3 regions of the Streptomyces sp. NBC_00289 genome follow, and region 2 is predicted to be linked to each of the others. Evidence: riboswitches for the same ligand, from Rfam matches in the RefSeq annotation. Region 2 holds a riboswitch; each other region holds the start of a gene.
The links. Region 2 has a riboswitch for cyclic di-AMP ahead of OG985_RS24540 (M23 family metallopeptidase). Riboswitches for the same ligand answer to the same signal wherever they lie in the genome.
Positions count from the first base shown of each region.

Region 1 (9,660 bases), 3.2 Mb from region 2:
CAGACCCTCGCCGAGCACGGCGTTCCGGACTTCAGCTGGGCGGAGCACGAACGGTACGTCGGGATCAGCACCCTGGAGACGGTCGCCCTCCTCAAGGAGCGGTACGGTCTCGGGCCCTCCGTGGCGGAGCTGCTCGCCGCCGTCGACCGCCGCTATCTTCGGCTCGCACGGGTCGCCACGCACGCGTACCCCGAGATGCGCAGGTTCGTGGAGCTGCTGGCCGGCGAGGGCGTCCCGATGGCCGTGGCCTCGGGTTCGTCACCGGAGGCCATCGAAGCCATCCTCTCCGCGACGGGTCTGGGCGCGTTCGTGCCCACCGTCGTCTCGGCCGACGAGGTCGCGCGCGGCAAGCCGGCCCCCGACGTCTTCCTGGAGGCGGCCCGCCGACTCGGCGTGACTCCGGCCGAGTGCGTGGTCCTCGAGGACGCGGCTCCCGGCGCGACCGCCGCGCGTGCCGCCGGGATGCGGTGCATCGCGATCCCGTACGTCAGCGGGCAGGCGGACGCGGCCGGGTTCGCCGGGGCGGATCTGCTGGTGCGCGGGGGGCAGGCGGCGTTCACGGCGCGGGCCGCGTACGACTGGCTGGCGGGGCCGGCACCGGCGGCCGGGCCGCGCTGAGCGCTCGGCGGGCAGTCCGGTTCGCTGTCGGTCCGGTTCGCGGCCTTTCTGGTTCGTGCCCCGTCTCGTCGCGACCTGTGCGGTTCGCTGTCTGTCCGGTTCGGCGCCTGCGGGTGCGTTGTGGCTGGTCGCGCAGTTCCCCGCGCCCCTGTGGGGCGCTGTCGGACTGCACCGGGGTCAACCGACCCGGCGAGACACCGACCGCCCGACCCGGCGCAGGCGCCGGCCGGCACGGCCCGCCGGTGGAAGACACCCGACGGCCCCCGATCGGTACGGCACCGCCCGGCAGTGGGCGACAGCCCCGCCGGGCGGCCGTACGCACCGGCTGCCGATGCTCCACGGCGGCAGCCGATGCGGTGTGTCGTTCAGGGCCTGGTTTCGAAGTGGGGTTTCGGGGCGGGGCGGATGTTCTGGTTGAGGCGGAAGACGTTGTCCGGGTCGTGGTCGGCCTTGACGCGGGCCAGGCGGTCGTAGTTGTCGCGGTAGCTGGCCCGGACGCGTTCCTGCCCCTCGTCCATCATCATGTTCACGTAGGCGCCGCCCGCCGAGTGGGGGTGCAGGGCCTCGAAGTAGTCGACGGTCCACTGGGTGACGCGTTCCGCGCCCGCCGGGTCCGGGTCGACTCCGGCGTAGACGGAGGCCCAGCGCGCGTCCCGGTAGGCCCAGGGGGTCTCGTTCGGGCCGACGTCGTGGGCGGCGCCGTCGATCGGGTAGAGGTGCATCGTCGACTGCATGGTGGGCGTCTCCGCGCCGAACTTGGCGTGCAGTTCGACGGCGTCGTCGGAGATCTCGTTGACGAAGTCGGCACGCCAGTACCACTGGTGCCCGGGCGGATAGAGCCCGTCGAACATGCCCTGCATGTCCGGGTGCGGCATCGGCCCGGCCGCGTGCAGCATCGGCGTGGGCAGCGCGTCGAGCAGCGGAGCCATCTCCCGGGCGGCCGCCTCGGTGTCGTCGCCGGTGTAGCACCACACGACGCCGGCCGTCTTGCGCAGGTGCAGCTCCTCGGGGAACGGCGGGGCCGGCGGGACGGTGCCGTGCAGGAAGAAGGCGCTGAGTTCGCGGGGCGCGTTCGGGAGGAAGTCGCGGTAGGCGGTGAGGACGTCGGCGCTGACCTCGATGGGCCAGAAGGTCGGTCCGGCGACGACGGTGCTCACCTCGTGCAGCCGGAACAGGAACGACGTGATGACGCCGAAGTTGCCGCCGCCGCCCCGGATCGCCCAGAACAGGTCGGTGTTCTCGTCGGCGCTCGCCCGTACCTGCTGTCCGTCCGCCAGGACGAGGTCGGCCGCCAGCAGGTTGTCGATGGTCAGGCCGCACTTGCGGGTCAGGTGGCCGAGCCCGCCGCCGGTGGCGAGGCCGCCGACGCCGGTGGTGGAGATGATGCCGCTGGGGGTGGCGAGACCGTGCGCGTTGGTGGCGCGGTCGACCTCGCCCCAGACGCAGCCGCCGCCGACGCGTACGGTGCGGGCCTCAGGGTCGACGTGGATGTCCTTCAGCGGTGACAGGTCGACGACCACTCCCCCTTCGACGGTGCCGAGGCCGGCACCGTGGTGGCCGCCGCCACGGACCGCGAGCCGCAGCCCGTGCGTACGGGCGAAAGCGATCACGCGGGCGACCGCGTCCGCGTCGGCGCAGCGCGCGATGAGCGCCGGGTGCTTGTCGATCATGGCGTTGTAGACGGCACGGGCGTCCTCGTAGCCTGCGTCGTCGGGGCCGATCAGTTCCCCGGTGAAGCCGGTCAGTTCCTGGCGGGCCGCCTGAGCGGGTGTGTTGGACATGCGGTTTCCCCGTTTCGATTTCGGGTCGATTCGCACGTTCTAGCCCGATTCCGGGGGTACGGGCATCCGTGTCCGTCACCCAGCTCGGGCGACCGGCATACCTAGCTTTCGTGGCCGTCCAGCAGCCCGAGCTCGGCCGCGCGGACGGCGACATGGCGCCGGGTGGGCGCGTCCAGTTTCTCCAGCACGGCGCGTACGTGGTTGTCGACGGTGCGGACCGAGACGACGAGCCGGCCGGCGATCTCCGCGTTGGTCAGGCCGTCGGCGAGCAGCCGCACCACCTGGAGCTGGCGCTCGGTGAGGCCCGCGGGGTTGTCGCGGGTCGCCGCGAGGGGGCCGCGGGGGACGCGGCGCACGCCGAGGCGCCGCAGCTCGGCGCGGATCAGCCGGGCCTGCGGTTCGGCGCCCAGCGCGTCGAGTGCGGCGAGCGCGGTGAGCCGGTCGGCGGGGTCCGGGCTCTGCCCGAGCGCGACGGCGTGTTCGTAGGGACAGCCCGCCGCCTGCCAGAGCGCCGCGGCCCGCCGCCACTCCCCGCGCGCCTGCCAGGCGTACGGGTGGTCGGAGCCGTCCGTCTCGACCGGCTGCCCGGCCAGGGTGAGCCAGTAGCCGAGTTCGGCGCGGTACGGTGCGCCCGGCAGGTCGCGGGCCTCCGCGTGGACGGGTCCCGCGGCCGCGACGACACCGGCCGGGTCCCCCCGCAGCCAGGCCGCCTCGGCCCGCGCCGCCGCCACCGGCCCGGTGCGCTGGAGCTCACCGGTCCGTACGGCGATCTCCCACGCCTCGGCCAGCAACTCCTCGGCGTCCTGCGCTCCACCGCGGCGGATCCGGACCCGGGCGAGCACGGTCAGGGCGGGGCAGCGGGCGGGTACGAAGTCGTGCATCCCGAACTCGGCGTGTTTCTCCGCGTCGTCCCAGTCGGCGGCCGCGAACCGCCGCATGGCCAGCTCCACGTGCAGATAAGTGAGGAACCCGAGGTGTTCGGCGCGGTCGGCCAGGTCCATGGCCGGCGGCAGGAAGCGGTCGGCCTCGGCGTACTGGAGGTTGTCCAGCAGAGTCCAGATGAGGTTGGCGTAGGCGCGGCAGGCGTGTTCGACCTCGCCGGCGGAGAGCGCCACGTCGAGACTCTCCTCCAGCTGGTCGCGCCCGGCGGGGTCGCCGCCGCGCCAGCGGGCGGTGCCGACGTTGTTCAGGGCGTGCGAGAGGATCGCGGGATCGCCCGCCTTCTGGGCCAGGGCGATGGCGCGTTCGCCATGGACGACGGCCTCGGCGTAGCGGTCGGACAGCATCCGCAGCTGGGCGGTGTTGCTGACGGCGAGGGCCAGCAGCCGGTCGTCGCCCGCGTGTTCCAGGACCGTGACGGCTTCCCGGGCGGCCTCCTGGGCCGGGGCGGCGTCGCCGGCCCACCAGTGGATCCGGGACAGCCAGCGCAGATCGGCGCCGAGGGCGCGGATGTCGCCGAGCTCGCGGCGCAGGGCGACCGCGTCCTGCTGGGCGGCGACGGCCGCGGCGGAGTCCGCGATGGTGTAGCTCTCCACGGCATAGCGTTCGAGGAGGTCGGCGAGTTCGGCCGCCGTGTAGCGGTGTCGCGCGCGCAGGACGAGCCTCAGCTGGGCGGCGGCTTCGCGGTGGGCCCCGGCTCCCGCGGCATCCCGGGCGGCGTCGGGTCCGTAGCGGGCGATGGCGTCCTCGTCGCCGGCCTGTGCGGCGTGGTGGACGAGGCGGGCGGCGTCGGATCCGGGCCGGGCGACGAGGGCCGCGAGGACGCTGCGGTTGAGTTCGATACGGCGCGCGGCGGGCAGCGAGTCGGCGACGGCCCGGCGGATCAGATCGTGCCGGAAGGCCACCCGCTCCGGCGCCACGGCCAGCAGCCCGCGCTGCTCGGCCGCCGTCAGTCCGGCCACCCCGTCCGCGAGCAGCGCGTCGATGAGGGGCCGCTCGACGGCGGAGGGGACGACGGCCAGCTGCTCCAGGGCGGCCACGGTGGCGGCGTCCAGCCCGCGGAGTCTGGCGAGCACGGCGTCGACGACGGTCGGCGGCACGGCTCCGGTGCCGCCCGCGGCCACCACCTCGGCGACGAAGAAGGGGTTGCCCGACGTCACCTGGTACACCTTCGCCGGGTCGAGGTCGAGCCGGCCGGCCTCGCTCAGCGTGCGGACGGCGGCCAGGGAGAGGCGGGCCAGCGGAAGCCGGTGGACGCGCTGAGCCCGGGAGACCTGGCCGAGGAGGTGACGCAGGGGGTGTCCGCTGCTCACCTCGTCGTCCCGGTAGGTGAGGACCAGCAGGGCGGGCAGCCGCTCGATGCGCCGTACCAGGAAGCGCAGGGCGTCCAGTGACGCCTCGTCGGCCCAGTGGACGTCCTCGACGACGAGTACCGCCGGATGGGGTGTCCGGGCCAGTTCGTCGAGCAGGGCCTCGTAGACGCGGTTCCGGTCGCCGCCTTCCATGACGGCGCGCGCCAGTTCACTGCCGACGCTGCCCACGAGGTCGCGGAACGGTCCCAGCGGCCGTCGGGTGGCGAGGTCGTCGCACTCTCCGACAAGTACCCGGGTCTCTGCGGGAAGCCGTTCGGGCATGGCTTTCACCAGGCTCGACTTGCCGATCCCCGCCTCCCCGAAGACGAGCACGACCGACCCGGCCCCGTCCGCTGCTCCTTGTGCGGCGGCGGCCAGTCGCACCAGCTCGAACTCGCGCTCGAGGATGCACAGGTCCACGGGGAGATTGTGCCACTGCCCGGCCCGACTCCAGGGGTCGAACGGTCGTCGGCGGGCTTCGTCTTCCGCTCACCAGCGGCCGGAACCGACTGCTCCGGCCCCGCTGACGCGCACGCGCCCCTTCCTTGTCGTCCGGCCGACCCTCCGCACGCCATTCGACATCACGAACGTGATCGGCTCGCCGAAAGCGAGTGAACGAACGGAGGGCGCCCGAGGCAGCGACCCCCCTCCCGGCGTACTCGGCCGTCGGCGCTACGAGCGGCGGCGGGGCTTTCCGCGCTGGGCGCCCCTGGATCCCTTGGCGCCGCCGGATCCACCGCCGCGGGAGCCCTTGCCCGGGGCCGGCTTGCGGCCGCCGGTCTTCTCCGTACGCTTGCGCGCCGGCTGCGCCTGGTCCTCGGGCCGGGCGCGTCCCCGGGTGCTGTTGACCGTCCGGCCCCGGACGATCCCGATGAAGTCGTCGACGAGGTCGGTCGTCGCGTCCTCCGGCCAGGACAGGGCCACGCCGGACTCCGGAGCGTCCACCAGCGGGCGGTAGGTGAGGTCCTTGCGGTGATGCAGCCGGGCCAGCGACTGGGGGACGGCGAGGAGGCCGATGCCCGCCGCGACCAACTCGACCGCGTCCTCGGTCGTGGCGGGGCGCTCGAGGGCGGCCAGGCCGGGCGGCCGTTCCCAGTCGAGGACGTCGTCGAGGGGGTGCAGCAGGATCTCGTCGGCGAGATCCGCGGCGGACACCTCGTCGGCGGCCGTGACGACGTGGTCCGTCGGGACCACGACCACTGTCGTCTCGGTGTAGAGGGGGATCGCGCTGAGGACCGTGCGGTCCACCGGCAGCCGTACGAGCGCCGCGTCCGCGTCGCCGCCGCGCAGCACCTCGGACGCCTCCGCGGCCGGCACCTGCACCAGCGTCAGCGGGACGTCGGGCCGACGCTCGTTCCAGATCCGCACCCACTTGCCGGGGGTCACGCCGGGGACGTACGCGAGCCGGAACGAGGGAGGTGCTTCCGAGCCTGTCACCAGGCCAGGCTACCGGGCGTGGTCGGACGTCCCGTCCGCGGTCGATAGTCTGGACACCATGAAGTCGCACCAGAGCGCCCAGACGATGAAGCCCGCCACCGCGGCGAAGAAGCTGGGTGTGTACCTCCCGGCCACCCCCGCGGATTTCCAGTCGGGCGTCGTCTCACGCACCGAACTCGGCGAGCTGCAGGCCAACCCGCCGGAGTGGCTCCAGGAACTGCGGCGCACCGGACCGCACCCCCGCCCGGTGGTCGCGGCGAAGCTCGGCGTCTCCATCGCGGGCCTCGCCCGCGGCGGCGTCACCGAGGCGCTCACCACCGAGCAGATCGAGGCGCTGAAGCAGGACCGGCCCGAGTGGCTGGAGAAGGAGCGCGCCACCCAGGCGGAGGTGCGCAAGGAAGCGGCGCGCATCAAGCAGAAGAACGACGAGCAGGACGCTTCCTGACCGTCCGGTTCCCGGACTGACCGGGGCGCGTCCGGAGCCGTGGGAGTCCCAGGGCGTGCGAGGTGACACCCCGCTCCCGCCAACTCTCCCGGCGCGAGGCACGGCACGGCCGTGAGCGTGCCTGCCCCCAGCTGTTCCCTTTCCGCCCGGACATGCCCGACGCTTCCCTCAGGACGCGGATCGCCGGGAGCCCGGCGGCCCTTGACCGGACCCGGGGAGTGACAGCGTGGGCGTGGACGGCGAGAAGACCGTGGTGGTGACCGGTGGCAGCGGTTTCGTCGGCAGTCATCTGGTACGGCGGCTGCTGGAGCGGGGCTACCGGGTCCGCACCACCGTGCGCGGCGGCGCCGACTCGGCGAAGGTGCGGCCACTGCGGGCCATGCGCGAGGCGTTCCCCGGCCGGCTCGAGCTGTTCGAGGCGGACCTGCTGCGGGAGGGTTCCTTCGACGAGGCGGTGCGCGGCAGCCGGGTGGTGTTCCACGTGGCGTCGCCGTTCCTCATGCCGGAGAAGATCAAGGACGGCCGCAGGGACATGGTGGACCCGGCGCTGCTGGGCACGCGCAACGTGCTGGCGAGCGTGGAGCGGGCGCCGACGGTCGAACGGCTGGTCCTCACCTCCACCGTCGGCGCGATCTTCGGTGACTACGCCGACGTCATGGACATGGACGACCAGCTGCTGACGGAGCGTTACTTCAACACCACCAGCACGGTGGAGAACAACCCTTACCACTACGCGAAGACGCTCGCGGAGCGCGCGGCGTGGGACGCGGAGGCGGCCCAGGACCGCTGGCGCATGGTCTCCGTCAACCCCGGTCTGATCCTGGGTCCTTCCCTGACCCCCGCCTCGGAGTCCGGCAGCCTGTTCCTGCTGGACGAGCTGTTCAAGGGTTACTTCTTCTACGGAGCACCGGACTTCAGCTTCACGACGGCGGACGTGCGCGAGGTGGCCGAGGCGCACATCGCGGCGGCGGAGCGGCCGGACGCGAAGGGCCGCTACATCGTCGCCGCGGAAACCATGACGTCCTTTCACGAGATGTCCCGCATCATCCGGGCCCGCCACCCCCGCGACCTCCGCCTGCCGCGCACCGCGCTCCCCCACTGGCCGGTGCGCGTGCTCGGCCCGGCGTTCGGGCTGAGCCAGGACTACATCCGCAAGCACCTCGGCATCCGGTTCCGGGTGGACAACAGCAGGAGCGTGCACGAACTGGGTGTTTCCTACCGCCCGATCGAGCAGACCGTGCTGGACCACTACGCGGCATGGCGAGGCCGACGGGACGCGAACTGAGCGTCGGCGACCCGGTTACGACGAAGGTCACAATTACGTATCGGACATACCGCACTTCAACCTTCACACAAGGCTCACATGTTGGTTAAGTTGACGTCAGACCGTTCGACTCGCTCCGGCGGACCCCGCCGGGTCGTACGGCCTCCGCCGAGTTCGGTGCGCCGCACGGCAGCCGGAGCCGGGGACCCAACCGAAGACTTGGGGTGAATCGGCCAGACGCCTCACGGGGCAACGGCCGTAGGGCACACCTTCCGGAACTGCCGCCCGAACCCGTCAGCTAACCCGGTAGGCGGAGTACGGAAGGAGTACGTCTCTCATGGCGCCGGAACGAACATCGCGCCCCAGAGGTCTCAGCCTCCCCGGCCCGCGCGGCTCCGCCCTCGCGACAGCCGCGCTCACCTCAGTGGCCCTGTTCACCCAGACCGCCGACGCCGTACCCCTCTCGGGGGAGGACACACCGAGCCGCGACGAGGTCCAGCAGCGGGTCAACACGCTCTACGACCAGGCGGAAACCTCCACCGGCAACTACAACGCGACCCGCGCCATGACGACGGGGACCCGCCGCCGCGCCGAGCCCAGGCGCACGGACGCCTCCGCCGACAACGTCACCAGGCAGTGGTTCGACGCGGCCCGCACCCGAGTGGGCCCGACCGTCCCCGCGGTGCTGCCGCGCGACAGGACACCCGAGGCCGCGCCCACGGCCCGCCCGGCCGAACGGCGCTCCGCCGCACCGGAGCTCACCGCCGGGCCGCCTCCCGCAGCCGTGCCCGAGCTGCCCGCCGGGCCGGCCGCACGGCCCGTACTGGAGCTGACCGCGGGACCCGCTCCCGCCGCCCTGCCCGAGTTGACCGCCGGACCGACGCCCGCGCTGCCGGCCCTGCCGGGGCCCCGGCAGGAGGCCGTCCCGGCGCAGCCCGCGCCGACCGCCGAGGCCCAGCGGTCCTCCCTGCGGTCCTCCAAGGAGCAGAACCGGCGCAAGCTCGCCGCGGCCCGCGAGCTGATGGCCCGGTACACCGTCCAGCAGCGCACACCCGTCGCGGCGATCGAGGCTCCGCCGGTCCAGGAATCCTGGCTCACCTTCCCCGACCTGCCCGCCGTCCCCGCTGTCGCGATCACGGAACCGACTCGCCCTACGGTCGAAGAGGTGGCGTGGCAGCAGCAGCCGGTGCCCGGCCCGGACGTGATCGCGAGCACCCCTTCGGTCCTCGACACGGGCCTTCCGGCGGCAGCCGTCGCCCCGGTCGTCCTTCAGGACCAGGGGAACGGCGGAAAGGCCGTGCGGGCAATGGAGTTCGCCCGCGCCCAGATCGGCAGGCCGTGCGTGTGGGGGGCGACCGGGCCGGAGTCGTACGACTGCGGCAGCCTGACCCAGGCCGCCTGGCGGGCGGCCGGCGTCGCCCTCCCCCGCAACGCACCCGATCAGGCGAGCGCCGGCACGGTGATACCCCTCGGCGACGTCCGGCCCGGAGACCTGATCTTCTTCCACGACGACCTGAGCCACCTCGGCCTCTACACCGGCAACGGCATGATGATCCACGCGCCGGGACCTGGCACGTACATCCGCGAGGAGTCGGTCTACTTCGCCGGGGAGTCGGCGATCCGCGGAGCCGTGCGGCTCGCCTGAGACCCTGAGCGCAGGGCCGCCCGCGGACCCGTGGCCGCACGGCCGCATGCGCGGACGCGTCCCCGTGCCCGTGCCCGTGAGAGGTACACGGGACGACGGAGGCCGTCGGCTCGGCATTTCCCGACGCCCTCTTCGGCGCGACAAGAACCGTTCTCTCCGGAATTCGCTTTTCCGTGAAT
Region 1 covers NZ_CP108046.1:8,640,942-8,650,601, reverse strand. Annotated here, with positions in the region: gene OG985_RS39135 (HAD family hydrolase) at 1-618, shown strand, start outside; gene OG985_RS39130 (FAD-binding oxidoreductase) at 984-2,399, opposite strand; gene OG985_RS39125 (AAA family ATPase) at 2,501-5,110, opposite strand; gene OG985_RS39120 (LysR substrate-binding domain-containing protein) at 5,363-6,127, opposite strand; gene OG985_RS39115 (DUF5997 family protein) at 6,186-6,572, shown strand; gene OG985_RS39110 (NAD-dependent epimerase/dehydratase family protein) at 6,799-7,857, shown strand; cyclic di-AMP (ydaO/yuaA leader) riboswitch at 7,993-8,165, shown strand; gene OG985_RS39105 (NlpC/P60 family protein) at 8,174-9,481, shown strand.
Region 1: linked by a shared signal. The riboswitch ahead of OG985_RS39105 (NlpC/P60 family protein) and the one ahead of OG985_RS24540 (M23 family metallopeptidase) in region 2 are both predicted to bind cyclic di-AMP.

Region 2 (9,660 bases):
TTCGCGATCCAGTCCTACGACGACCAGCTCGCGTCGCCCACCGGCGCGCCGCCCGCCCAGATCCTGCTCGACGCGCTCGGCGCGACCTCCGGCAAGCTGCTCCTGCTGGTGGTGATCGGCGCGCAGCTGTTCTGCGGAATGGCGTCGGTCACCGCCAACAGCCGCATGATCTACGCCTTCTCGCGCGACGGCGCCCTCCCCTTCTCCCACGTCTGGCACTCGGTCAGCCCGCGCACCCGGACGCCCGTGGCCGCGGTGTGGCTCGCCGTGGTGGCCGCACTGCTCCTCGGCCTGCCCTACCTCATCAACTACACGGCCTACGCGGCGGTGACGTCGATCGCGGTGATCGGCCTCTACATCGCGTACGTCATCCCGACGCTTCTGCGGCTGCGCAAGGGAGACGCCTTCGTACCCGGCCCCTGGCACCTGGGCCGCTGGTCCAGGGCGATCGGCGTGGTCTCGGTGGTGTGGGTCGGCGTCATCACCGTCCTGTTCATGCTGCCGCAGGTCTCACCGGTCACCTGGGAGTCCTTCAACTACGCGCCCGTCGCGGTCCTGGTCGTCCTCGGCTTCGCCGCGGCCTGGTGGTACGCCTCGGCCCGGCACTGGTTCCTCAACCCCGAACACGCCCGTACGGTCGCCCGCGAGGAGCGCCGCAAGGGTGCCCCCGAACCGGTCGATCCGTAACACTCCCGGCGCTCCCGCCCCCTTTCCCCCGACTCGCGCGGCCGGCTCTCCGATACCCGATCGGAGACCCGGCCCGCTCCGGCTATGCTCGGGGAGGCAACATCGCCTGGGCCCTTAGCTCAATTGGCAGAGCAGTGGACTTTTAATCCATTGGTTGTGGGTTCGAGTCCCACAGGGCCTACGTCTCGCAGGTGGAGGCCGGTGCCTCCGATCTGCCGTGCGGCGCCCGGTCCGGCTTCGGCCGGGCCGGGCGCCGCGTCGTTCGTGGGGTGCCGTGCCGACGGCCCTACACGTTCCCAGTGCTCCGCGCGGTGCAGCCCGCTACACCCTCGTACGGGTGCCCCCTCCCCCGCGCCCCGCCGTCCGGGCGCCTAGCGTTGCCTCCATGTGGAAGTCGGTGCGGCAGGCCGCGTGGGCCACGGTCCACCTCGTGGTGGCCGCGGCGATGGCGTTCGGGATGTACCTCTTCATCACCGTGCTGCTGATCACGGCCATCGGCACGCTCGCGGTCGTCGGGGCCTGGATGCTGCCGGAGACGGTGCTGCTGATCCGGCGCATCGCCGGCGCCAAGCGAGGCCTGACGGCGGCCTGGACCGGGCGCGAGGTGCCCGAGGCGTACCAGCGCATCACCGGCCCGCTGCGGGAGCGGCTGCGCACGGCCGTTCGCGATCCCGGCACGCTCACCGACGTGCGCTGGATGCTCGCCTACTACGTGTACGGCGCCCTGGTCTTCCTCGCGCTGCCGCTGTGGCCGGTGGGGCTCCTCGTCGACGGCGTGTGGTGCGGGCTGCTCCGCCGCCCCGCCGTCGTGCTGCCGCTGATCGTCCGGCTCGCGGACCTGGAGGCCCACTGGTCGACCGTCCTGCTGGAACCCTCGCCGAAGGCGCGGCTCGCCGCGCGGGTGGAGGAGCTGACCGAGACCCGGGCCGACGCGATCGCCGCGCACGGCGCCGAACTGCGCCGGATCGAACGCGATCTGCACGACGGCGCGCAGGCCCGGCTGGTCGCCCTGTCGATGCGGATCGGACTCGCCAAGCGCGCCTACGACCACGACCCCGAGGCCGCCCGCAGGCTTCTGGACGACGCCCAGGACCAGGCCGAGGAGGCACTGACCGAACTGCGGCACGTCGTCCGTGGCATCCACCCGCCGATCCTCACCGACCGCGGTCTCGCCGGAGCCGTACGGGCGCTGGCGGCGAGCAGCGGCCTCGCGGTGACCGTGGCGGACGGCGGTCTGGACGAGGGGGTGCGGGCGCCCGCCGCGGTGGAGGCGGCCGCCTACTTCGTGGTGGCCGAATCGCTGACCAACGCCGCCAAGTACAGTGGCGCGCCCCGGGCCGAGGTCCAACTCGCCCGGTTCCGGCGCGGTTTGCGGGTGCGGGTGAGCGACGAGGGCCGGGGCGGCGCCGACGAGGGCCGGGGCTCCGGGCTGCTCGGCATGCGACGCCGTGTCGCCGCGCTCGACGGGACCTTCGACGTGACCAGTCCGGTCGGGGGCCCGACCGTGATCGAAGTGGAGCTGCCGTGCGTGTGGTGATCGCCGAGGACAACGCCCTGCTGCGCGAGGGGCTCGTGATGCTGCTGGGATCCTCGGGCCACGACGTCGTGGCCGTGGTGGGCACCGGCCCCGAAATCCTGCCCGCCCTCCTCGAACACCGTCCGGACGTGGCGGTGCTCGACGTACGGATGCCACCGGGCTTCCGCGACGAGGGACTGCGCGCGGCACTCGTCGCCCGCCAGGAGCTCCCCGGACTGCCGGTGCTGGTGCTCTCGCAGTACGTCGAGGAGTCGTACGCCGCCGAGCTGCTGAGCGGCGGCACCAGCGGGATCGGCTACCTGCTCAAGGACCGGGTGGGCCGGGTCGACGAGTTCCTCGACGCGCTGGAGCGGGTCGCCGGCGGGGGCACCGCGCTGGACCCCGAGGTCGTCACCGAGCTCCTCACCCGCCGCCGGGACACACCGCTCGACTCGCTGACCCCGCGCGAGCGGGAGGTGCTGAAGCTGATGGCCGAGGGGCACGACAACACGACGATCGCCAAGACCCTCGTGGTGACCGAACGCGCGGTCAGCAAGCACATCGGCAACGTCTTCCTGAAGCTGGGCCTGCCGCCGAGCGACAGCGGCCACCGCAGGGTCCTGGCCGTCCTGGCCTATCTGGCGCACACCCCGCGGTGACGCCCGGCCGGAGGCCGGCGCGGCATCAGCGCGCGCTCAGCTCCGCCCGGCCCGTCAACTCCGCGAGCGGCAGCGTGTGCTGGGTCTGGAGCACCTTCGCGCGCAGGTAGCGGACGTTGTGGGCGGTGGTGAAGACACCGGTGGGGACGCGGTCGCGGACCTCCACTCCGAGATCGCGCAACTGGCTCGCCTTGTCGGGGTTGTTGGACAGCAGGTCCAGTGTTCCGACGTCCAGCGCCCGGAGCATCTGGGCGGCCGCGGTGTAGTCGCGGGCGTCCTCGGGCAGGCCGAGCGCGGTGTTGGCGGCGTAGGTGTCGAGGCCCTGGTCCTGGAGGGCGTAGGCGTCGAGCTTGTTGTAGAGGCCGATGTCCCGGCCCTCCTGGCGCAGGTAGAGCAGGACACCGCCGCGGTCGGCTATGCGCTCGACCGCCTCGCGCAGCTGCGGGCCGCAGTCGCAGCGGGCCGAGCCGAAGACGTCGCCGGTCAGGCACTCGGAGTGCAGCCGGACCAGTGGAACGGGGCCGGGGTCGCCGAGGACGACCGCGAGATGTTCCCGGCCGTCGGTGAGGCCGTGGAAGGTGACCACTTCGGCATCGACGGCGTAGCCGTCGTGGAAGCGCAGCGGTACCCGGACGCGGGAGCGTGACGTGGCGGCGGGGAAGTCGGGCATGCGGGTTCTCCCGGGTCCGGAGGTCCAGATCTGCTTCAGATTTGAAGCAGATCCATGGTCCGGGACCCTACCTCATGCTTTAAATTTGAAGCAACAGGTTCGGCGGCAGCCGGGACGGGAGTCACGAACCGCGGGCGGGCGGTGAGCCGGAGATCAGGGACAGGGTGGCGAGGACCGCCGCCGCCACGGCACCTCGTCGGCCGCCGGGTGCTCCCCGTCCCCCTCCAGCGTCCGCGCGATGCCCGTGCAGATCTCCTCCAACTGCCCCACCTGCTCCTCGGTGAGCCGGTCGAACAGCAGCGACCGCACCGTCGCGACGTGCCCGGGCGCCGTACGCTCCAGGACGGTCATCCCCTCGTCGGTCAGCGCGGCGACACTGCCCCGCTTGTCCCACCGGCAGTTCTCGCGCCGGACCAGGCCGTCCTTCTCCAGGCGGGTCACCGCGTACGTCAGCCGACTGCGCGTGATCTTCGACCGCTCGGCGAGATCGGTCATGCGCAGCCGGCGCTCCGGCGCCTCGGAGAGGTTGGCGAGAATGGAGTAGTAGAGATGGGGCATGCCGGCGTCCTGCTGGAGCTGCCGGTCGATCGCGTCCTCCAGGAGGTGCGTCGCGGCGATGTACGCGCGCCAGGCGCGCTGCTCCTCGGGGGTGAGCCAGCGGGTCGTCATACCCCCAGTGTAGTTTTGTTTCAAACTTGAACCAAGAGCAGCCCGTCACCGTCCGTCCCACCCAGCCGGGGAGCGCGCCCGATGCCCCACCCGTACGTCCTGCTGTCCGCCGCCGTCTCCCTCGACGGCTACCTGGACGACACCGGCCCCGAGCGCCTCCTGCTCTCCAGCCCGGCCGACTTCGACCGGGTCGACGAGGTGCGCGCCTCCGTCGACGCGATCCTCGTCGGCGCCGGCACCATCCGCGCCGACAACCCCCGGCTCCTGGTCAACTCGCCCGACCGCCGGGCCGCCCGCGTCGCCGCCGGCCGCCCCGCCTACCCGCTCAAGGTCACGGTCAGCGGCTCCGGCGACCTCGACCCGGCCGCCAACTTCTGGCACACGGGCGGCGAGAAGCTCGTCTGTACGACCGACAAGGGCGCCGAACACCTCCGCCGGGCGCCCGTCGCCGCCGACGTCGTCGCCCTGGGCCCCGACATCGACTGGCGCCGCCTCCTGGAGCACCTGTACGAGGCGCGCGGCGTCCGGCGCCTCATGGTCGAGGGGGGCGGGCGGATCCACACACAGCTGCTCCAGCAGGGCCTCGCCGACGAACTCCAGCTGGTCCTGGCCCCCCTGTTCGTGGGCACCCCGGACGCGCCCCGGCTGTTCGGCCCCGGCGCCTACCAGGGCGGACGGCTGCGTCTCGTGGAGACCCGGCGGATCGAGGACGTCGTCCTCATGCGGTACGAGCCCACCGCCCCCGGCACCGGAGACGTCCCCTCCGCCGCCGACCGGCACTGGCTGGCCCTGGCCTGCGAGCTGGCACAGCGGTGCCCGCCGTCGAGCACCGCGTTCAGCGTGGGCGCCGTGGTCGTGGCGGCCGACGGCACGGAGCTCGCGCGCGGCCACTCGCGGGAGGGCGGCGACCCGGTCGTCCACGCGGAGGAGGCGGCGCTCGCCAAGCTCGACGCGTCCGACCCGAGGCTGGCCGGCGCCACGGTCTACAGCAGCCTCGAGCCCTGCGCCCTGCGCGCCTCCCGCCCGGCGCCCTGCGCCCGGCTGATCCTCGACGCGGGGGTGCGGCGGGTGGTGACGGCCTGGCGGGAGCCGGACACCTTCGTCACGGGGGCCGACGGGAGCGGGTTGCTGGCGACGGAGGGCGCCGCCGTGGCCGTACTCCCGGAGTACGAGGAGCGGGCCCAGGCGCCCAACCGTCACCTGCTCGGCTGAGACCCCCGTTCCGGGCCGCGTGCGTGGCCAGGAACAACGCGTGTGCTTCGGGTCCCGCGGATGGCGTACACTGGTTTCAACGACGCGGGGTGGAGCAGCTCGGTAGCTCGCTGGGCTCATAACCCAGAGGTCGCAGGTTCAAATCCTGTCCCCGCTACTGAAGGCCGAGGGCCGGAATCCGAAAGGGTTCCGGCCCTCGGTGCGTGGTGTCCGGCGTGCGTCTGTCACGGCGCCTCGCCGCGTGCGGTGCGTGAAGCTCGCCTCATTGTCACCCCGGGTGAGCGGCCGACCGCCCTGCGCACAGCATCCCGTCGGCCGTGACGACCCGTGAGTTTCCTGATCCGAGGTCAACTCGCCCGAATTACGCCGGTCATGACCCGAAAGTTCCTGGCCGGAAAGGTTAATGATCAAGTGGAACAGCTTGGAATCGGGTACCCGGGTCTATTAACGTTCGATAACGCAGCGCGGTCGTCCCAGCCGTCACAAGAGTCGGCTCCGTGCGCATGCGCCGAATTCCGCAAGGGAACCGGGGAACCACACCTTGGGGTGAATCGCTCGTAGGTCGCCGTGCACAGCACGGCGGATATACGCGCGTAGGAGACCTTCCTGCTCCGAACCCGTCAGCTAACCCGGTAGGCGAGAAGGAAGGAAAGGAGCACGCCCACGTGGCGTCCAACCCGCCTGCCCCGCAAGCCCCGTTCGTGCCCAGCCGGCGCAGCACCGAGCCCTTCGGCTCCGGCGGCCTCCGCACCGACGAGGGTCCGTGGGAGGAGTGGAATCCCACCGAGGAGTCCCTTCGCCCCGTACGAGGCCGGCATCGCGTCTCCAAGCAGCGCGGCGGGGGACTCGCCCGCAGCTCCACCGTCCTCGGTGTCGGTGTCATAGCCGCCGTCGGCGCGGGTGGCATGGCCAGCGCCAACACCGGCAAGCCGCCGGTCTCCATCTCCATTCCCGACCTGCCGTCCGTGGGCTCGCTCCTGTCGGACGACGACTCCTCCGCCGACGCCGACCAGGGCTCCGCGACCGCGCTCAGCAGCGTCGGTGTGAGCACCACCGAAACGGCGCAGGGCACCACCGACGCCGGTGAGGTGCTCCGCAGCCGGATCATGGCCCAGGCCGAGCAGCAGCAGGACCAGGTCGAGACCAAGGCCGCCGCAGCCGCCGCGGCCACGGCCGAGAAGCAGGCCGCCGCCGCGGTCGCCAAGGCGGAGAAGGCGGCCGAGGCCAAGGCCGACGCCGCGAAGGAGAAGGCCGAGGCGGCCGCCAAGCTGAAGGCCGAGGCTGAGCGCCTGGCCGAGCTGGCCAAGCAGTACACGCTGCCGACCTCCTCGTACACCATCACCTCGACCTTCGGCCAGGCCGGCTCCATGTGGTCCTCCGGCTACCACACCGGCCTCGACTTCGCCGCGCCCACCGGCACGCTGATCAAGGCGATCCACAGCGGCACCATCACCGAGGCGGGCTGGGCCGGTTCCTACGGCTACCGCACGATCCTGACCCTGGACGACGGCACCGAGCTGTGGTTCTGCCACCAGTCGTCCATCAGCGTCACCGTGGGCCAGAAGGTCAACACGGGTGACGTGATCGGGCGCGTGGGCGCCACCGGCAACGTGACCGGGCCGCACCTGCACCTCGAGGTCCACCCCGGCGGCAGCGCCGACGGCATCGACCCGATGGCGTGGCTGCGCGGCAAGGGCCTCACTCCCTGACGGCCTGACACCGAGACCCCGGCGGTCCTGACGCCAACCCCCCGGCGTCAGGACCGCCGGTCGCTGTGTTTACGGCATCTTTGCGGCGATCGCGGAATGGACCGCCCCGGTCCGCCCGTTGAACAAGAGCATGACTGTTCTCCGCAAGCTCGGCTCATCCGACCTCGAGGTCTTCCCGCTCGCCCTCGGCGGCAACGTCTTCGGCTGGACCGCCGACGAGGCCGCCTCCTTCGCGGTGCTCGACGCCTACGCGGCCGCCGGCGGCAACTTCGTCGACAGCGCCGACTCCTACTCGTCCTGGGCCGAGGGCAACCAGGGCGGCGAGTCCGAGACCGTCATCGGCAACTGGATCAAGGCACGCGGCAACCGTTCCGACGTCGTCATCGCCACCAAGGTCAGCCAGCACCCGCGGTTCCCGGGACTGTCCGCGGCGAACATCAAGGCGGCCGCCGACGCGTCGCTCCGCCGCCTGGGCACCGACCACATCGACCTCTACTACACCCACTTCGACAAACCGGAAATCCCGGTCGAGGAGATCATCGGCGCGCTCGACGAGCTGGTGAAGGCGGGCAAGGTGCGACACATCGCCGCCTCCAACATCTCGCCCGAACGGCTCCGCGCCTCCCTGGAGTTCTCCGACCGTGAGGGCCTGGCCCGGTACGTGGCGCTCCAGCCCCACTACAACCTGGTCTCGCGCGGCACCTACGAGGGTGAGCTGCGGGACCTCGCCGAGCAGTCGGGTCTCGCCGCCGTCCCGTACTCCGCGCTCGCCTCCGGCTTCCTCAGCGGGAAGTACCGCCCCGGTACGACGGTCGACAGCGCACGGGCCGGAGCCGCCGGCAAGCACCTGGACACCGAGCGGGGCCGCCGCGTCCTCACCGCCCTCGACGAGATCGCCCAGTCCCACGACTCCCCCGTGGCCACGGTCGCGCTGGCCTGGCTGGCCGCCCGGCCGACGGTGGCGGCGCCCATCGCCTCCGCGCGGACGGTGGAGCAACTGCCCGCCCTGCTGGGCGTGGCGGAGCTGAAGCTCGACGAACCGGAGCTGACCCGCCTGACCGACGCGTCGGCGTGAGGCCGGGCTGACGACCGGCCGGGGGTGCGGGATCGGCGGGGGATGCTGGATGGGTAGGGGGTGCGGGATCGGCGGGGATGCCGGATTGGTAGGGGGTGCCGGATCGGCAGGGGATGCCGGATCGGTAGGGGCTGCGGGATCGGCAGGAGTTACGGCTGGTACGGGTTGTAGGCCGGGTACGGTCCCGCCTGATGCCCGTATCCGGCGGCTCCGTAGCCGTAGCCGTAGCCGTAGCCGTAGCCGGCGCCGACGCCGTGACCGAGGCCGAGGCCGACACCGTGTCCCGCTCCGGTCACGGGCCCGCTCCCCGCCATCCCGTAGCCGTTGGCGTGGCCGTACACGCCGTACACCGGCCACGGCGGCGCGGTCACCGGCACGGGAGGAGCCGTCGCCCTCGCCGCGTAGTCCAGCGCCGGGCGCGCCACCTCCCGCCGCCACCACAGCTCCTGGAGCAACTCCCTCTCCCGTACGACGAAGTCGGTGTTCGCCCGCCCGTTGCGCCCCCGGTGCCGCAGGAACGCCAGTGAGGTCGCGTACGCCTCGTACTGGGCGACCGCCCGGGCCGCCGGTTTGCCGAAGCGGCGCCGGGCGTGGTCGCGCGCCAGCCGCCGGGCCCGCATCGAGCCGAGCGCGTACGGCTCGGCCGGGGTCAGCCAGCCGGCCGCGACATAGGCGGGCAGCTCGGCCCGTACGGTCCTCAGCTCCCGTTGCCGTGTCCAGACGACCAGCCAGGTCAGCAGCCCGAACGCGGGCACCATGAAGCCCGCGTACACCGCGAAGAACCCGTACTCGCCGAACTTCGACGAGCCGTTCCAGATCGCGTGCATCCCCATCGCGAGCAGCAGCCCGGACAGCGGCAGCAGCACCCGCCGTATCCGCCGGCGCTCGGCGGACAGCGCGGAGACGCCGAAGCCGATGCCGGTGAGGACGGTGAAGAGGGGGTGCGCGAACGGCGACATGATGACGCGGACGAAGAAGGTCGCGGCGGTGACGGAGGCGATGCCGCGGTCGCCGGTGAGCTGGTCGGTGCCGAACGCGGTGCCGAGATAGAGGATGTTCTCGGTGAACGCGAAACCGGTGGCGGTGACTCCGGCTATGACGACCCCGTCGACGATCCCGGTGAAGTCCCGGCGGCGGAAGAGGAACACGAGCAGGACGGCGGCGGCCTTCGCGGACTCCTCCACGACGGGCGCTATCACGGTCGCGCCGATGGTGTCGGCACTCGACGGATCGGCGGTCGCGGTGGCTATCCATCTGGTCGCGAAACTGTTGGTGACGATCGCTATCAGCGCCGCCGCGCAGGCACCCCAGGCGAAGGCGAACAGCAGGTTGCGCCAGGGGCCGGGCTCGACGCGGTCCAGCCAGCGGAACGCGGCCAGGAGCAGCGGCACGGGCAGGACGGCGAGCCCGAGGCCGACCAGGAAGCCCTCGGTGCCGGTCTGTTCGCGGACCAGGGCGAGGAT
Region 2 covers NZ_CP108046.1:5,391,867-5,401,526, forward strand. Annotated here, with positions in the region: gene OG985_RS24500 (amino acid permease) at 1-687, shown strand, start outside; tRNA gene OG985_RS24505 (tRNA-Lys) at 796-868, shown strand; gene OG985_RS24510 (histidine kinase) at 1,073-2,224, shown strand; gene OG985_RS24515 (LuxR C-terminal-related transcriptional regulator) at 2,212-2,862, shown strand; gene ribA (GTP cyclohydrolase II) at 2,888-3,532, opposite strand; gene OG985_RS24525 (MarR family winged helix-turn-helix transcriptional regulator) at 3,686-4,201, opposite strand; gene OG985_RS24530 (dihydrofolate reductase family protein) at 4,283-5,413, shown strand; tRNA gene OG985_RS24535 (tRNA-Met) at 5,497-5,570, shown strand; cyclic di-AMP (ydaO/yuaA leader) riboswitch at 5,910-6,067, shown strand; gene OG985_RS24540 (M23 family metallopeptidase) at 6,079-7,122, shown strand; gene OG985_RS24545 (aldo/keto reductase) at 7,253-8,197, shown strand; gene OG985_RS24550 (PrsW family intramembrane metalloprotease) at 8,347-9,660, opposite strand, start outside.

Region 3 (9,660 bases), 920 kb from region 2:
CGCCGGATCAGCAGGCGCACCATGCTCGCCGGGGCCGCAGCCCTCGGCCTCACCGGCACCCTCGCCGCCTGCGGCGGTTCCGACGACGACTCCGGCAAGAGCAGCGGCCCGGTCAAGCTGACCTACTGGTCGTGGGCGCCGAACATGGAGAAGGTCGCCGCGATCTGGAACAAGAAGAACCCGGACATCACGGTCACCGTGTCGAAGCAGGGCAGCGGCGCCGAGATCCTCACGAAGGTGATCACCGCGAAGAAGGCCGGCAACGCGCCCGACCTGATCCAGGCCGAGTACCAGTCGCTGCCGACCCTGGTCTCCAACGACGTGCTCGCCGACATATCGAAGTACGTCGCCGACGCCAAGGGCGACTTCGCCGAGGGTCTGTGGGACATGGTCACCCTCGGCACCGACGCGGTCTACGGCGTCCCGCAGGACTCCGGGCCGCTGATGTTCTACTACCGCGAGGACCTCTTCAAGAAGCACGGCCTGTCCGTCCCGAAGACCTGGACGGAGTTCGCGGAGACCGCGCGCGCCGCCAGGAAGGCCCTCCCGGACGCCTACCTGACCACCTTCTCCTCCAACGACCCGGGTCTGTTCGCGGGCCTCACCCAGCAGGCCGGCGCCAGGTGGTGGACGGTCGACGGCAGCGGCAAGTGGACGGTCGGCATCGACGACGCGGCCAGCCGGAAGGTCGCCGAGTTCTGGGGCGGCCTGGTCCAGGAGGGCGTCCTCGACAACCAGCCGATGTACACCCCGGCCTGGAACAACGCCCTGAACAAGGGCACCCACATCGCCTGGGTCTCCGCCGTGTGGGCGCCCGGCGTGCTGGTCTCCTCCGCCCCCGACACCGAGGGCAAGTGGCGGATGGCCCCGCTGCCGCAGTGGAAGTCGGGCGAGAACGTCACCGGCAGCTGGGGCGGCTCCTCCACCGGTGTCTCCACCGACTCCGAGCACGCCGAGGCCGCGGCGAAGTTCGCCCACTGGATCAACACCGACCCGGAGGCGCTGGCCGCCCTGGTCAAGGAGGTCGGCATCTACCCGGCGGCCACGAAGGGCCAGTCGGGCGACGTGCTCACCACGCCCGCGTTCTTCCCGAACCAGAAGGACTTCTACACGACGGCCGCGGAGATCGCCGCCACCACGGCCACCGCCGCCTGGGGCCCGAACGTCCAGACCGCCTACACCGCCTTCAACGACGGCTTCGGCAAGGCCACCAAGGCGAAGAAGGAGGCCCAGTTCACCTCTGCCCTCAGCACCATGCAGTCGAAGACCTTCGACGACATGAAGAAGCAGGGCTTCGAGGTGACCGAGGCATGACCAGCGCTCCGCTCAAGGGCTCCGACCGCATCACGGTCGGGCCCTTGGCGGACGGCACCGGCACCGCCAAGCCCGTCCGCCCCAGCCGCCCCCGCCGCCGTGGCCGCAGCGCACCGTACTGGTTCCTGACACCGACCCTGGTCCTGTTCGCCGCCTTCACCGTCGTCCCCATCGGATACGCGATCTGGCTCAGCCTCCACAAGGTCCGGGTCAAGGGCATCGGACTCGGCAAGGGCGCCCGCGAACAGGTCTGGAACGGCTTCGGCAACTACACCGACGTGCTCCAGGACTCCGAGTTCGGCCACAGCGTGCTGCGCGCCTTCGGCTACGGCCTCATCGTCATCCCGACGATGCTCGGGCTGGCGCTGCTGTTCGCGCTGATGCTCGACACCCCGAAGGCGCGCAGCGCCTCCTTCGCACGGCTGATGATCTTCCTGCCGTACGCGGTGCCCGGCATCATCGCCGCCCTCATGTGGGGCTTCCTGTACCTCCCGGACGTCAGCCCCTTCTACTACCTGCTGAACAGGTTCGGCCTGCCGCAGCCGGACCTGTTCGACGGCGGCAACCTGTACCTCTCCTTCGCGAACATCGCGGTCTGGGGCGGCACCGGCTTCAACATGATCGTCATCTACACCGCGCTCCGGGCGATCCCGCCGGACATCTACGAGGCGGCGCGGATCGACGGCGCGTCCGACCTCAAGATCGCGCTGCGGATCAAGATCCCGATCGTCATGCCCTCCCTGGTGCTGACCTTCTTCTTCTCGGTGATCGCCACCCTTCAGGTCTTCACCGAGCCGATGGCGCTCAAGCCGCTGACCAACGGCCTCTCCACCACCTGGAGCCCGCTGATGGCCATCTACGACAGCGCCTTCCTGAAGTCCGACATCTACGGTGCCTCCGCCACCGCGGTGGTCCTGGCCCTGGCCACCTACCTCATCTCCTTCACCCTGCTGCGCGTCTCCGACCGCTACACCCGGGAGGACCGGGCATGACCCCCCTCACCCTCACCGCCGACACCGCCGGCGAACTTCCCGTGAAAAGCCGAGCACGGCGCACGGCCTGGGTCCCCACCCTCGTGCTGATCCTCGGCGCGCTGTACTGCCTGGTCCCCATCGCCTGGGTGGTGATGGCCGCGACCAAGGACCGGTCGGAGCTGTTCTCCACCTTCACCTTCGCGCCCGGCACCGGCTTCTTCGACAACCTGAGCGAGCTGACCGCCTACCGGGACGGCATCTACTGGACGTGGATGGGCAACTCCGCCCTCTACGCGGGCTTCGGCGCCCTGCTGTCCGCCGCGGTCTCCGCCGGCGGCGGCTACGCGCTCGGCCGGTTCGCCTTCCGGGGGCGGGAGTTCATCTTCAAGCTGATCCTGGCCGGCGTCCTGGTGCCCAGCATCGTGCTGACCGTCCCGCAGTACCTGCTGCTGTCGAAGATGGGCATGGCCGACTCGTACTGGTCGATGCTGCTGCCGTCCATCCTCTCCCCGTACGGCGTCTACCTGGTCCGCATCTACGCGGCCGCCGCGGTACCCGCCGAACTCCTCGAAGCCGCCCGCATGGACGGCGCGAGCGAGTGGCGGATCTTCTCGCGGATCGCCGTACCGATGATGATGCCGGGCCTGATCACGGTGTTCCTCTTCCAGTTCGTCGCCATCTGGAACAACTTCCTGCTGCCGTACGTGATGCTGGCCGACGACACCAAGTTCCCGCTCACCCTCGGGCTCTACACCCTGCTCGCACAGGGCGCCTCGCAGCCCGCCCTCTACACCCTGGTCATCACCGGATGTCTGCTGGCGATCATCCCGCTGATCGCGCTCTTCCTGGTGATCCAGCGGTTCTGGTCCCTGGACCTGCTGAGCGGCTCGGTCAAGGCCTGAGGCACTGACCACTCCACCGTCACGAACGAGGACCATGACCACCAGCGCCAACGGACGCCGCCGACCGCCCACCATCCACGACGTGGCGCGGGAGGCGGGCGTGTCGCGGGGCACCGTCTCCCGCTTCCTGAACGGCGGCCACTACGTCTCGCCCGCCGCGGGCCGGGCGGTGGAGGCCGCCATCAGGAAGACGGGGTACGTCGTCAACCGGCACGCCCGCAGCCTGAGCACCGGACGCTCGGACTCGGTGGCCTTCCTCCTCACCGAGCCGCAGGAGAAGTTCTTCGAGGACCCCAACTTCAACGTGCTGCTGCGCGGCTGCACCGAACACCTCGCCCGGCACGACGTCCCGCTGCTGCTGATGCTGGCCTCCTCCAGGGACGACCGCCGCCGGCTGACCCGCTACATCACCTCCGGCCACGTCGACGGTGTCCTGCTGGTGTCCAGCCACAGCGGTGACCCGGTCGCCGCCGAACTGCGCGACGCCGGCATCCCGTTGGTGGCCTGCGGCAAGCCGCTCGGCCTCGGCTCCAAGGTCAGCTACGTGGCCGCCGACGACCGCGACGGCGCCCGGGAGATGGTCCGCCACCTCCTCTCCGTCGGCCGCCGCCGCGTCGGCATGATCACCGGCCCGCTCGACACCCCCGGCGGCACCGACCGCCTGGCCGGCTACCGCGAGGTGCTCGCCGAGGCGGGACTGCCCTACGACGAGGCGCTGGTGGCGGAGGGCGACTACCGCCGCACCGGTGGCGAGGAGGCGGCCCGGCTGCTGCTGGCCCGCGCCCCCGACATGGACGCGGTGTTCGTCGCCTCCGACCTCATGGCCCAGGGAGTCGTCAACACCCTCCAGCAGGCCGGGCGTTCCGTCCCCGATGACATCGCTGTCGGCGGCTTCGACGACTCGGCCGCGGCCACCGCCGTCACCCCGGCGCTCACCACCATGCGCCAGCCCTACGACCGCATCAGCGCCGAGATGGTCCGCATGCTGCTCGCCCAGATCGCCGGCGAGGACACGGCGGGAGTGATCCTGCCCACGGAACTGGTGGTGCGGGACTCGGCGTAGGGCGCCGAACCGCTCAACTCCCGGCAACCGACGACCCGTAACCGACAACGAGTAACCGGAACAGCTGTCAACAGATGTGAAACCAGTAGCCGTCCGGTTCGCGTCGAGTCGCCGGGGCGTTCCATCCGTATTCTCTGATCATGGCCGCTCCCACCGCGTATTCACTGATCGCCACCGACCTGGACGGAACCCTGCTCCGCGGCGACGACACCCTCTCCGAACGCTCGCTCGCCGCGCTCGCGCGCGTGGCAGCGGCCGGCGCCCGGCATCTGGTCGTGACGGGCCGCCCGGCGCCCAGGGTGCGGCCGCTGCTCGACGACCTGGGCAGCACGGGGCTCGCGGTGTGCGGGCAGGGCGCGCAGGTGTACGACACCGGCGCGGACCGTCTGCTGTGGTCCGTCACCCTGGACCGGGAGCTGGCCGAGACCGCGCTCGGCAAGATCGAGGCCGAGGTGGGGCAGGTGTACGCGGCGGTCGACCAGGACGGTGTCGACGGCCTCACGCTCATCGAGCCCGGCTACCTGATGCCGCACCCGACCCTCCCGGCCCTCCGGGTCGAGCGGCGTGACGACCTGTGGTGCGAGCCCATCAGCAAGGTGCTGCTGCGCCACCCCGACCTGAGCGACGACGAGTTGGCGGCGACGGCGCGTTCGGTGGTCGGCTCCCTGGCGACGGTCACCATGTCCGGACCCGGCACCGTCGAACTCCAGCCATGCGGCATCACCAAGGCCACCGGACTCGCCCTGGCCGCCGAGTACCTGGGCCTCGGTCCGGACCGGACCATCGCCTTCGGCGACATGCCCAACGACATCCCCATGTTCGACTGGGCGGCCCACGGCGTGGCGATGGCCAACGCCCACCCCGAACTCAAGTCCGTGGCGGACGAGATCACCACGTCGAACGAGGACGACGGCATCGCCGTCGTCCTCGAACGTCTCTTCCCCGGGCCCCGGAGCGCCTGGCGGCCGGCCTGATCCGCCGATCGGGCCGGGATGTCGGTGGCCCCGGCGCCCCAACGCCGTTGCCGTGACACCCGCGGGTGGCGTACCGGACTCCGGGCCTTCTAGTACGCCCCGAAGACGTTGTCGATCGAACCGTAGCGCGCGGCCGCGTAGTTGCAGGCGGCCGTGATGTTCGCTACCGGGTCGTACGAGTCCCAGGAGGTGCCGGCGACGTGGTACGCCCGGAAGGTCGGGTCGATGACCTGCAGCAGGCCCTTGGACGGGATGCCCGCGGCCGCGTTGGAGTCCCACAGGTTGATGGCGTAGGGGTTGCCCGACGACTCGCGGATGACGTTGCGGTAGATGCCGTTGTACGACCCCGGAATGCCGTGCTGCGACATGACGGTCAGGGAGGCCCGGATCCAGCCGTCGAGGTTGTTGGCGTACCCCAGCGAGGAGGCGGTGGTGACCGTCGGGGTCGCCGCGGAGGCGGTGCTCGCGCCGATGACGGGGAGTGCCAGTACGGCGGCTCCGGTGCCGATGACGGCGAGCTTGCGGACGAGGCGGGCGGTTCTGGTGCGTCGGTGCTGAGCGGCAGCGGGCATGACTGTTTTCCTCTCCGGCGCCTGCGAGGTGAGCTGTCGGGTTCGGGCGGGAGCTGCCCGGCCGCGCCCTTACGGACGTGGCTTCACCCCCAGCCGTACCGGTTCGTCCTGGAACGTCCGGTACGGCGACTTACCTGGGTCCCCCGCTCCTGCCGTGCGGTGTCTTTCGTCGATGAGTCTCGGTTCGGGCGGCGGCAGGATTAGGCGTCCGCCCGACAGGCCGGGAACGTATGCGAGAGCACATGTCCGGAACAAGTGCCGTATTCGCTTATGACGCCGTTGACCTTGGTCTGAGGCGTATGGGGCACTTGATCCTTTGCGGATGCCAATCCTCAACTCGCTTTCGGGGAAAGGTGAAAGGGGTGACGGGGAGGGGCTGGGGGGACGAGGGCGTGCGTGACCCAACTCACGGGCGTGAACAAGAGTGGCAATTCGGGCAATAGGGCCAACTCGTAGTCAACCGGCCGTCGGTGAAATCCACTTACCGGAGGGGTGCCTCGCGGCTCTCCGTGAGGCGGCCCGGCGGGGCCGCGGCTTTGGCTGTGGCTGTGGAAGCGGAGGCGGCTTGGTCGGGCGGGCGGGGCGCGTCGGGGGGCGGCGCCCGGCCCGGCACGGCAGGCCGGTGATCTTCGGGCGGCCGCGATCGCGGTCGCGAGCGCGATCAGGCGGAGGGGTGGACCGGTCGGCGTAAAGGCGCCGCCCGTCGCGGTGCGCGGTTCGGGCGGACCGGGGTATCCGACATGAGGGAGGTGGAGGAGGCGGCGGCACCGGAGGCCCGTGGAGGGCGGCAAGCGCGGCGCGCGTCCGGAGCGGGACACGCAGAAGCCCGTGGGTCGTCTCGTGGTGCGGAAGGGGCGTGGGGATACTGCATGTCAAGGAGTCACAAACGTTCCCGGACGCGCAGGCCGGCGGGCTCGGCGGCGGCCTAAGATTCGGGGCATATGCCAGTACATCCAGCTAAGCCGACAGGTATCCGTCCTTATCTAGTGATCAAAAACATTCCGGTCGTGATCCCATACCGCCTGGCCTGGAACCGTGGGCGCTATCGGTGATCGAAAGGTGACCGGATACGCTGACTTGAGTGAGCGCAGCGACCTATCGACAAACCGTGTAACCGCCAGTGGACACCAGCAGACAGGAGACCCCTCGTGACCGTCGTCGGGCCGTTCGGGCTGAGCGTGCGGGACCAGGCTCTGGAAGCCGATGTCCAGGCCGGGATGACGGCCGTCGAGGAGGGTCTGCTCGAAGCCACCAAGAGTGAGGTCCCCTTCATCACGGAGGCCGCCCAGCACCTGGTGCGCGCGGGTGGCAAGCGGTTCCGGCCGCTGCTCGTGATGCTCGCCGCGCAGTTCGGTGACCCGTACGCGCCGGGGATCGTGCCGTCGGCGGTGGTGGTGGAGCTGACCCACCTGGCGACGCTGTACCACGACGACGTGATGGACGAGGCCGCGGTACGGCGCGGGGTGCCCAGCGCGAACGCCCGCTGGGGCAACTCGGTCGCGGTCCTCACCGGCGACTTCCTGTTCGCCCGCGCCTCGCACATCCTGGCCGATCTCGGGCCGGAGGCGGTCCGTGTCCAGGCGGAGGCGTTCGAGCGCCTGGTGACCGGCCAGATCCTGGAGACGGCGGGACCGACGGACGGGCGCGACCCGGTCGAGCACTACCTCGACGTCCTGGGCGGCAAGACGGGCTCCCTGGTGGCCGTGTCCTGCCGGTTCGGCGCGATGATGTCGGGCGCCGACGAGACGGTCGTGGACGTGCTGACCCAGTACGGGGAGCGGCTCGGCGTCGCCTTCCAGCTGGCGGACGACGTGCTGGACATCGCCTCCGACTCCCACGAGTCCGGCAAGACCCCGGGCACGGACCTGCGCGAGGGCATCCCCACCATGCCGGTGCTGCGGCTGCGTGAGCGGGCGGCCCGGCTGGGCCTCGCCGAGGACCTCGCCCTGTGTGAGCTCCTCGACTCCGACCTGACCGACGACGACCGGCTCGCCGAGGCGCTGGCCGGGCTCCGGTCGCACCCCGCGCTGGAGCAGGCGCGCCGGGACACGGTGCGCTACACCGAGGAGGCCCGGTCGGCCCTGGCCCCGCTGCGGGAGTGCGACGCGAAGGCGGCGCTCGTGGAGCTGTGCGACGCGGTGGTCCACCGGGCGGGCTAGACCCTGCCACGCGTGTCCGCGCGACGCTGATCCGCCGGCGCCACCTGAGTGAGAAGAGGGCGGTGCCTGCTCCTACCCCTACGGGTCGGAGCAGGCACCGCCCTCTCGCGTCATACCCCAGGCGTACGCGGAGTTGATTCCGAGGGTTGACGCTTCACTGCGGCCGATTTGGTCAGATGGACATCACGGAAATCACCACTCCTCACCGATTCGGGTGAGAATGGCGGCTCAGGGTGGGACGAGTGCGAGGACGAGACGAGCAACGGAGAGCCGCCGCCGACGACGGAGGTAAGGCACACATGGCACCGTACGAATCCGAGGACAGCACGAACGCCGGGGAGGCCGACGACCTGCGCGTGGGTCGGCGAAGGGCCGCGCGGTACATCGTGCCGGTCACCGTGGTGGGGGTGGCGGCGGCGACCATCGGGCTCGTGCCCGCGCTCGCCGACTCCGGCGACCCCAGCCTGCCGAAGATCAGCGCACAGCAACTCATCGAGAAGATCGCCGCCTCGGACGTACAGCAGCTGTCCGGCACGGTGAAGATCACCACGGATCTGGGACTGCCCGACCTCGGTGGTCTGGAGAGCGGGCTGCTGTCCGGCGCCACGCAGCAGGGTGACGGCGGTTCGTCCGCGGACCCGTCGTCGAAGCTGATGGAACTCGCCACCGGCACGCACACCCTGCGCGTCGCGGCCGACGGCCCGGACCGGCAGAAGCTCTCGCTCCTGGAGAACGCCGCCGAGTACAGCGTGATCCACGACGGCAAGGACGTCTGGGGCTACGACAGCAAGTCCAACGAGGTCTACCACGCCACCGAGCCCGGCGGCGCGGAGGCGCAGCGGAAGCGGGAGGACGTCCCCGCGACCCCCAAGGACCTCACCGAAGAGGCCCTCAAGTCGGTCGACGACACCACCTCCGTGGCCGTCGACGGCACCGCGCAGATCGCCGGCCGGGACGCGTACCGGCTGGTCATCAAGCCCAAGCAGGCCGGGTCCACCGTCGGCGCGATCAGCGTGGCCGTGGACGCGAAGACCGGGCTGCCGCTGAAGTTCACGCTCACCCCGTCCAGCGGTGGCGCGGCCGTGATCGACGCCGGCTTCACACAGGTCAGCTTCGCCCGGCCGGCCGCTTCCACCTTCGACTTCACCCCGCCCAAGGGTGCCAAGGTCACCGAGGACGGCGCGGGCTCCGACGGCGGGACCGAGCACGCCCCGCGGTACCGGAAGTCCGAGGGCGACGTCACCAAGGGGGAGGGTCTCGACGGCCTGAAGGTCATCGGGAAGGGCTGGAACTCCGTCGCCACCTTCGAGACGGGCGGCGAAGGACTGCCGACGGGCTCCTCCGGCGGCGGTGACCTCGGCGGCTTCCTCGGCTCGCTCGGCGACCACGTCACCGGCAAGTTCGGCTCGGGCACCGTCTTCTCCACCCGCCTGATCAACGCCCTGGCCACGGACGACGGCAAGCTCTACGTCGGCGCCGTGTCCAAGGACACCCTGGTCAAGGCGGCCAACGCCGGGAAGTAAGGACGTACGCACCCACCGGAGGCGTACGACGAAACGAGGGAGCCGATGGACGAACCGTCCGTCACGGAGCCGGGCACCGAGGGCGCGGGTGACAGCGTGATCGCCACCCGCGCGCTCACCAAGCGCTACCGCGGCGGGCAGCTCGCCGTCGACGGTCTCGACCTGACCGTCCCGGCGGG
Region 3 covers NZ_CP108046.1:4,473,351-4,483,010, reverse strand. Annotated here, with positions in the region: gene OG985_RS20305 (ABC transporter substrate-binding protein) at 1-1,314, shown strand, start outside; gene OG985_RS20300 (carbohydrate ABC transporter permease) at 1,311-2,306, shown strand; gene OG985_RS20295 (carbohydrate ABC transporter permease) at 2,303-3,190, shown strand; gene OG985_RS20290 (LacI family DNA-binding transcriptional regulator) at 3,225-4,253, shown strand; gene OG985_RS20285 (HAD family hydrolase) at 4,394-5,227, shown strand; gene OG985_RS20280 (transglycosylase SLT domain-containing protein) at 5,317-5,799, opposite strand; cyclic di-AMP (ydaO/yuaA leader) riboswitch at 5,803-5,971, opposite strand; gene OG985_RS20275 (polyprenyl synthetase family protein) at 6,948-7,958, shown strand; gene OG985_RS20270 (outer membrane lipoprotein carrier protein LolA) at 8,258-9,481, shown strand; gene OG985_RS20265 (ABC transporter ATP-binding protein) at 9,527-9,660, shown strand, end outside.
Region 3: linked by a shared signal. The riboswitch ahead of OG985_RS20280 (transglycosylase SLT domain-containing protein) and the one ahead of OG985_RS24540 (M23 family metallopeptidase) in region 2 are both predicted to bind cyclic di-AMP.